3 regions of the Peribacillus sp. NPDC096448 genome follow, and region 3 is predicted to be linked to each of the others. Evidence: riboswitches for the same ligand, from Rfam matches in the RefSeq annotation. Region 3 holds a riboswitch; each other region holds the start of a gene.

Region 1 (2,275 bases), on a different contig from region 3:
GCCACGACAAGTGAAAGCGCAAAGAAGAATCCTGTCCAGCCTCCCGTAAAGAAGCCGCCATTTGCCCATAGATTCGATAATCCAATCGCATCCCCGCCATTGCCTATCCCAAAGAAGATAAGGCCCAGGCCGGCAACGATCATCAATATAATCGTTATGATTTTTATAAGCGCAAACCAGAATTCAAATTCCCCGAATGATTTTACGGAAATGAGGTTGGCCGCCCCCAAGATGATCATGGCTACCACACCTGGTATCCAAGCAGGTAACTCCGGGAACCAATATTGCATATACAACCCAACCGCGATGATTTCGGACATTCCGACGATTACCCATTGAAACCAATTGCTCCAAGCAGTCATATAACCTGCCAAAGGATGTATATAGCTGCTCGCAAAGGTTGCAAAAGAACCTGTAGTCGGTTCTAAATATAACATCTCACCCATGGAACGCATGATGAAAAATATAAAAATACCTGCGATGGCATAAGCAAGCATTACAGAGGGCCCGGTCCATTTGATCGTGCTCGCAGATCCCATGAATAACCCGACTCCGATGGTTCCGCCCAAAGCTATCATTTGAATATGTCGTGATTCCAGCCCTCTCTTTAATTCCTTGTTCGACATGATTAACTCCCCCAGATGCAATATCGGTAATGTTTTACTATCCTTACCACGAACGACTCTCTATTAATTATTGCAGTTAGAAATGCTTTATCCTAATCAATATTACATAACACTTCAATTACGTTTTCTTATCTTATAATAGTAAATATTCTGTAAAAATACAATTGTATTTTTGAAATAAACAGTTACCAATAATATCTTGTCGATTTTCCCAGTCTAAAAATATCATTTTAAAAAAATGATGTTCAGTATTTTATTATAGTGATCGTTCAAAAAGATCACTTCTGCTTAAACCTTAAGTTAAATACAACCCACTATAAACTGCAGATAAGGCCAGTTTCACTTCAAAAAAACTTGTTGACCTACCGAAAAATAGATGATAGAATTCCAATATTATTTTATAAGTATAATGAATGCTCCAGCAGTGATAGATTTTCACTGACTGACATTTCTTCACAACCGCATACAAGCAAGCGATGAATGCTATGGATGACACTATAGCAGGAGCAGCTTCTGGAGAGACTGTACAAGATACAGCGCCGAAGGATTCACAATCTCAGGCAAAAGGACAGAAGAGTAACGAATGATAAAATTGTTATTCTGAGCCCTTTAAGAGATTGGTATTATCCAATCTCTTTTTTTATTGTCCATTTTGTGATTGGACTAAAAACACCAACTTTAAAACCAATGGGAAAGGCCAGCTGGGCGAAATAATCACGTCCCTCTCTCCAAGACCATGCAGGTAAAAACATTCACTACCAAGACTATAAAAGACGGGGGCGTACGAATTGGCTAAACAAGAATTGAAAAGAGATTTAAAAAATCGACATGTACAACTGATTGCAATAGGAGGAACCATTGGCACCGGGTTATTTTTAGGTTCAGGAAAAGCTATACAATTGGCGGGACCTTCCATATTATTCTCTTATCTGATAATAGGGATTGCCTTGTTTTTTGTGATGAGGGCCCTGGGGGAATTGCTCTTATCCAATGCAGGGTATGTATCATTCACTGAATTCGCAACTGAATATGTCGGTCCATGGGCCGGCTTCGTGACAGGTTGGACATATTGGTTCTGTTGGATCATGACCGCAATGGCCGATATCATAGCTGTCGGTGTCTATATACAATATTGGTTTGATGTCCCTCAATGGATTCCGGCTCTAATATGCCTGGTCATTCTGTTAGGATTGAACCTATTGACCGTTAAGATATTTGGCGAATTGGAATTCTGGTTTGCCATCATTAAAGTAATCACGATCATCGCCTTGATCATCGTAGGAATCTTTCTTTTGATCATCGGCTTCAATACCAATACCGGAACGGTTTCCCTAACGAACCTATGGAATCATGGTGGCATGTTCCCCAATGGCATTTCCGGATTCCTACTATCTTTACAGTTGGTCGTCTTCTCATTTGTCGGTGTCGAATTGGTCGGGGTTTCTGCAGCAGAAACGGCGAACCCGAGAAAGAACATTCCATCTGCCATCAATAAAATCCCTGTCCGGATTTTACTTTTCTATGTTGGTGCCATATTCGTCATTCTCTGCGTCAACCCATGGACACAATTGAATGCCACGAGCAGTCCATTTGTAGAGGTCTTTGCGTTAATTGGCATTCCCGTCGCTGCAGGGATCATCAACTTCGTC
Region 2 (2,275 bases), on a different contig from region 3:
ATGCCACTTGTGACAAATGGGCTTTCAGTATCATAGGGAATCGTGTTTTTGTTAACTGTTATTCCCGCCTCTTCTAGTAATCGTTCTGCTTCTTTTCCGGTTAAATTCCATTGGCGAACGTCTAAAAGGACGATATGGTTGTCCGTTCCACCTGAAACAAGAATTGCGCCTGCTTTCTTTAATGTTTCGCCAAGTGTTGCTGCGTTTTCAATGATTTGTTTGGCATAGATCTTAAAGCTGGGTTGCAATGCTTCTTTAAAGGAAACCGCCTTTGCCGCAATAATGTGCATGAGTGGCCCTCCTTGAATCCCTGGGAATATAGCTTTATTTATTTTCTTTATCATGTCTTCATCATTTGTTAAAATGATGCCGCCACGTGGACCGCGTAAAGTTTTGTGCGTTGTGCTTGTCACCACATCCGCATATGGGATGGGCGATGGATGAAAACCTGCTGCCACGAGCCCTGCAATATGAGCCATATCCACCATCAGTTTTGCTCCAACTTGATCGGCGATTTCTTTAAAACGTGCAAAATCAATTGTTCTTGGGAAAGCACTTGTCCCCGCAATAATCAATTTTGGTTTTTCTTTTTTCGCGATTGCTTCAAGATCATCATAGTCTATCAAGTGAGTATCTTCTCTCACCCCATAAGACACAATATCAAACCATTTCCCCGAGATGCTGACGGGACTACCATGAGTTAAGTGTCCTCCATGCGAAAGGTTCATCCCCATCACTTTATCGCCCGGCTGAAGCAGCGCATAAAAAACAGCTAGATTTGCTTGTGCACCTGAGTGTGGTTGTACATTTGCATACTTAGCACCAAACAGCTTGGTTAGGCGTTCAATCGCTGTTTGTTCCACCACATCTACATATTCACAGCCTCCATAGTAACGCTTCCCCGGATATCCTTCTGCATACTTATTAGTGAGGACAGACCCCATAGCTTCCATCACTTCTTTACTTACGAAGTTTTCTGATGCGATTAATTCTAACGTATTATGTTGTCTTTCCCTTTCATTCTCCATGGCATTATAAATCTCTGAATCATAGTTTTGTAGACTCATATTCAAATATCCTCCTCGATTTTCTTCCAAGCTCCCTTTCCTCACAAAAAAGGACAGAGGAAAGGCAGGATAAATATCCCACCTTTCCTCTGTCCTTTTTACCTGAGAGATTACCTTCGGTATGAAACATATTACAAAACAATCTGTCTTGTATATTCTTTCATCAAAAGGATTCCCCTTTGGTGGCTTTTCAGCTCTCTCCAGAGGTGCGTCCAATTGTAGTCTTTTTACCTGAGAGTTTCTATCCCAAGGTTTTTTTGGGAATTGCTCCTTCGGTGCCGAATCGATTTCTTCGGTCTCTCCCACAATTATCATCCGCTTATATAAATTTCCATTATAATTGCATGTTAACGGGTTTAAATGAAAATTTCAATAATTATCTGAAAAAACTTTATTTTCAGAAATTTAAATATGGACGGTATAGATCTTTCTGACAGTTCATAAAATAAGAAGTTATTCGTTATGCAATATCAAAATTGTTAACTGCTTTTCTGAATCCCAACAAGTTTCTGTATCTAGGAACCGCTCCACTTTTGAACGGTTGCTAAGAAAAGCGAAAGATGGAAAGGACATCATGTCTAAATTTTTAACACAATGGATGTTTGGAAAAAGAAAAAATTAAGGTAGTGCGAGATTTGCGAGAATCCTTGAAGCAATAAAGATTGCTTAGCAACTTCCTCTTTGTCCCAACCACTTGATATATTAGCTATAACGATAATTGCTAGAACCCATACCCACCACTTCTTTGGCTTCTTTAGATTGATTTTCTTTTCCATACTCATTTTGAATTCTTCTCCTTTACCTTACAGTTTTACTATCTACGACTATGTCACCACCTCCACTTCCCTGTATTAATAGTAAGGTAATTATTTTCCATCTCCTTGATTTAAATGCCTTTTTTTCAATACCCTGTTTAAATCTTGATTTTAAATAGGGAGGGTATGAATCAGCACCGGACAGGGAATGGGATTTTCCATTCCCTGTCCGACAGAGATAAGTAATCGTTTGGGTAGGTAAAGTAAAACCCCATCTTTTATTTGTTTAATATGACTCTCAGTTCACCAATTTAAGTATTCATGCAATGGACTATAAGTCTACTATCAATCAAGTAATCATTTCTTTATAGCTATTTGGATTCACTTTATTTACAGTAAAATCAGCTATAGCAACTTGGTAATAATTTGATAATTTATTTAACATTAGATCTA
Region 3 (2,275 bases):
TAGCCACATCCATGCCCGTCAATTCACAGATCATCGTTTGATATTCAAAGATTGCTTGAAGCTCGCCCTGTGAAATTTCAGGCTGATAGGGTGTATAAGCCGTATAAAACTCAGAACGGGAAAGAACATGATCGACGATGACCGGAGCGTAATGGTCATAGACACCCGCACCAAGGAAGGAAGCATAGTTTTTAAGGTCAGCATTCTTGGCAGCAAGCCTTGATAATTCTTTCATTAACGCAGGTTCAGATTTAGCAGGCTTGATATCGTATTCTCCTTGAAAACGAACGCTTTCAGGGATATCATTGAAAAGTTCTTCCGCAGTGGATACCCCTATCGCTTCCAGCATTTCTTGTTTATCTTGCTCTGTCATGGGTAAATAACGATGTTTCATCTAATGACCATTCCCCTCTATTTACGTGGTTTTTTATAAAAAGGTGTTTGTATTATAACGGCTTTCAAACGTTTGGAACGGATTTCCACTTCGACTTCCGCATCCAGCACCGAAAATTCCTTATCGATAAGTACCAATCCAACGTTTTTCTTCAATGTTGGTGATTGGGTACCGGTCGTGACCTCGCCAATGACTTTATCACCGCTGTAGACCTTATACCCATGACGTGGAATGCCACGGTCAATCATTTCAATTCCCACAAGTTTGCGGGGAGCTCCTTTCTCCTTTTGCTCAGCAAGTACGGCTTTCCCGAAAAAATCAGCTTCCTTATCCACTTTTACTGCAAAACCAATCCCGGCTTCTATCGGGGTGATGTCCGCTGAAAGCTCCTGCCCATATAGCGGCAGTTTCGCTTCAAAACGCAGAGTATCACGAGCACCTAAACCTATCGGCTGAACCCCCTCTTCCTTTCCGGCATCCATAATCGCCTTCCAAAGGGCAGGGCCATTTTTACTGTCGCTATATATCTCAAAACCATCTTCACCAGTGTATCCAGTACGGGATACCAGCGTGGAGATACCGTTAATCATGACATTTTCCTTGAACTTGAAAAATCCAATTTCGCTTAAGTCAGTATTTCCCGATAGTTTTTGTAATATCTTCTCTGCAGCTGGTCCTTGAAGTGCCAGCTGTGTATAGTCACTCGATACATTCGTAATTTGGACATCTTCCGCTAAATTAGCTTGCAGCCAATTGAAATCTTTTTCTGTATTCGCCGCATTGACCACGAGCAGATAGTCGTCCTCAGCCCTTTTATACACGATTAGATCATCAACCGTGCCTCCGTTTTCATAACACATGGCGGTATATTGGGCACCGCCCAGTTGAAGCTTTGAGATATCATTGGTCAGCATCTTCTGTAAAAAGGAAAGGCTTCCAGGACCCTTAACATCGACTTCCCCCATATGGGAAACATCGAATAACCCCGCTTTTGTTCGTACGGCTTCATGTTCGTCCTTTATACCCGAAAATTGGACAGGAAGTTCCCAGCCGCCAAAATCAATCGTTTTACCTCCGTATTCACGATAAACCTCAAATAGTGGTGTTCTTTTTAAATTGGTCAAAAAATGACCCCCTTCAGATTTTTTTAATTTAATTGGCTTCATTATCAAAAGCTTCTAGTCATTACGCATCAGATATAACCTGATTCATGATGTAAAAAAAGCACAAAAAAGGACAGAGAAAGCCCGTTTGAGCTTTTTCTCTGTCCTGAAACCTGAAAGTTTACCTATGTAATAGGTTTTCCCCTTTGGTGGCCGTCCCAAAACGGGCGGCGCTCTCCAGAGTTGCGTCCAATAAGAGTTCTTTTGCCTGAGAGATTCACTGCTAAGTTTGCTCCTTCGGCGCTACATCCGTAGTCTCTCCCCTTATCTTCACCCGCATATAAATGGTCTACCAATGAAAGGAAGCGAATAAGCCCCAAGCATCAGTTAAACCTTTGAGCATAAATGGAATGCATTCTCTGCCAATTCTCCTAAAAATTCAGAAACCGTTTGCTGATCTCCTTCAGTAATCTTGGATAAATTAGGAGCCTATAGCCCATACTAAGAAAACGCGAACTGCACAATCAATGTACAAACATTCTTTATAGCGTTTGGAAATTGGAATTTTCTAAATATACTTATATCCTACCCTAAGAAACTTATCTCTGCAATATCTTTTGAAGAGAAATATTTTTCTTACTTCACATATGAAATGTTCGGGTTTTGACCTTATATTAAGGAAATTATGATTTAAGAGGGAGTTATTTCTATGAAAATCAATATATCCTTCAATTCTGAATGGAATGACGAGTTTCTGCAAAAGATGGAAAATGACGGT

What was found. A riboswitch is a leader RNA that binds a small molecule or an ion and turns the genes downstream of it on or off. The one in region 3 is predicted to bind glycine.
Region 1: linked by a shared signal. The riboswitch ahead of ACIQ0C_RS10695 (amino acid permease) and the one ahead of gcvT (glycine cleavage system aminomethyltransferase GcvT) in region 3 are both predicted to bind glycine.
Region 2: linked by a shared signal. The riboswitch ahead of glyA (serine hydroxymethyltransferase) and the one ahead of gcvT (glycine cleavage system aminomethyltransferase GcvT) in region 3 are both predicted to bind glycine.

What each region holds. Positions count from the first base shown of each region.
Region 1 is NZ_JBIWEU010000005.1:92,947-95,221, forward strand. It holds gene ACIQ0C_RS10690 (amino acid permease) at 1-626, opposite strand, end outside; glycine riboswitch at 1,130-1,208, shown strand; gene ACIQ0C_RS10695 (amino acid permease) at 1,415-2,275, shown strand, end outside.
Region 2 is NZ_JBIWEU010000014.1:68,316-70,590, forward strand. It holds gene glyA (serine hydroxymethyltransferase) at 1-1,067, opposite strand, end outside; glycine riboswitch at 1,154-1,274, opposite strand; glycine riboswitch at 1,277-1,382, opposite strand; gene ACIQ0C_RS21350 (hypothetical protein) at 1,646-1,849, opposite strand.
Region 3 is NZ_JBIWEU010000001.1:438,513-440,787, reverse strand. It holds gene gcvPA (aminomethyl-transferring glycine dehydrogenase subunit GcvPA) at 1-394, opposite strand, end outside; gene gcvT (glycine cleavage system aminomethyltransferase GcvT) at 412-1,518, opposite strand; glycine riboswitch at 1,657-1,740, opposite strand; glycine riboswitch at 1,744-1,831, opposite strand; gene ACIQ0C_RS02200 (DEAD/DEAH box helicase) at 2,207-2,275, shown strand, end outside.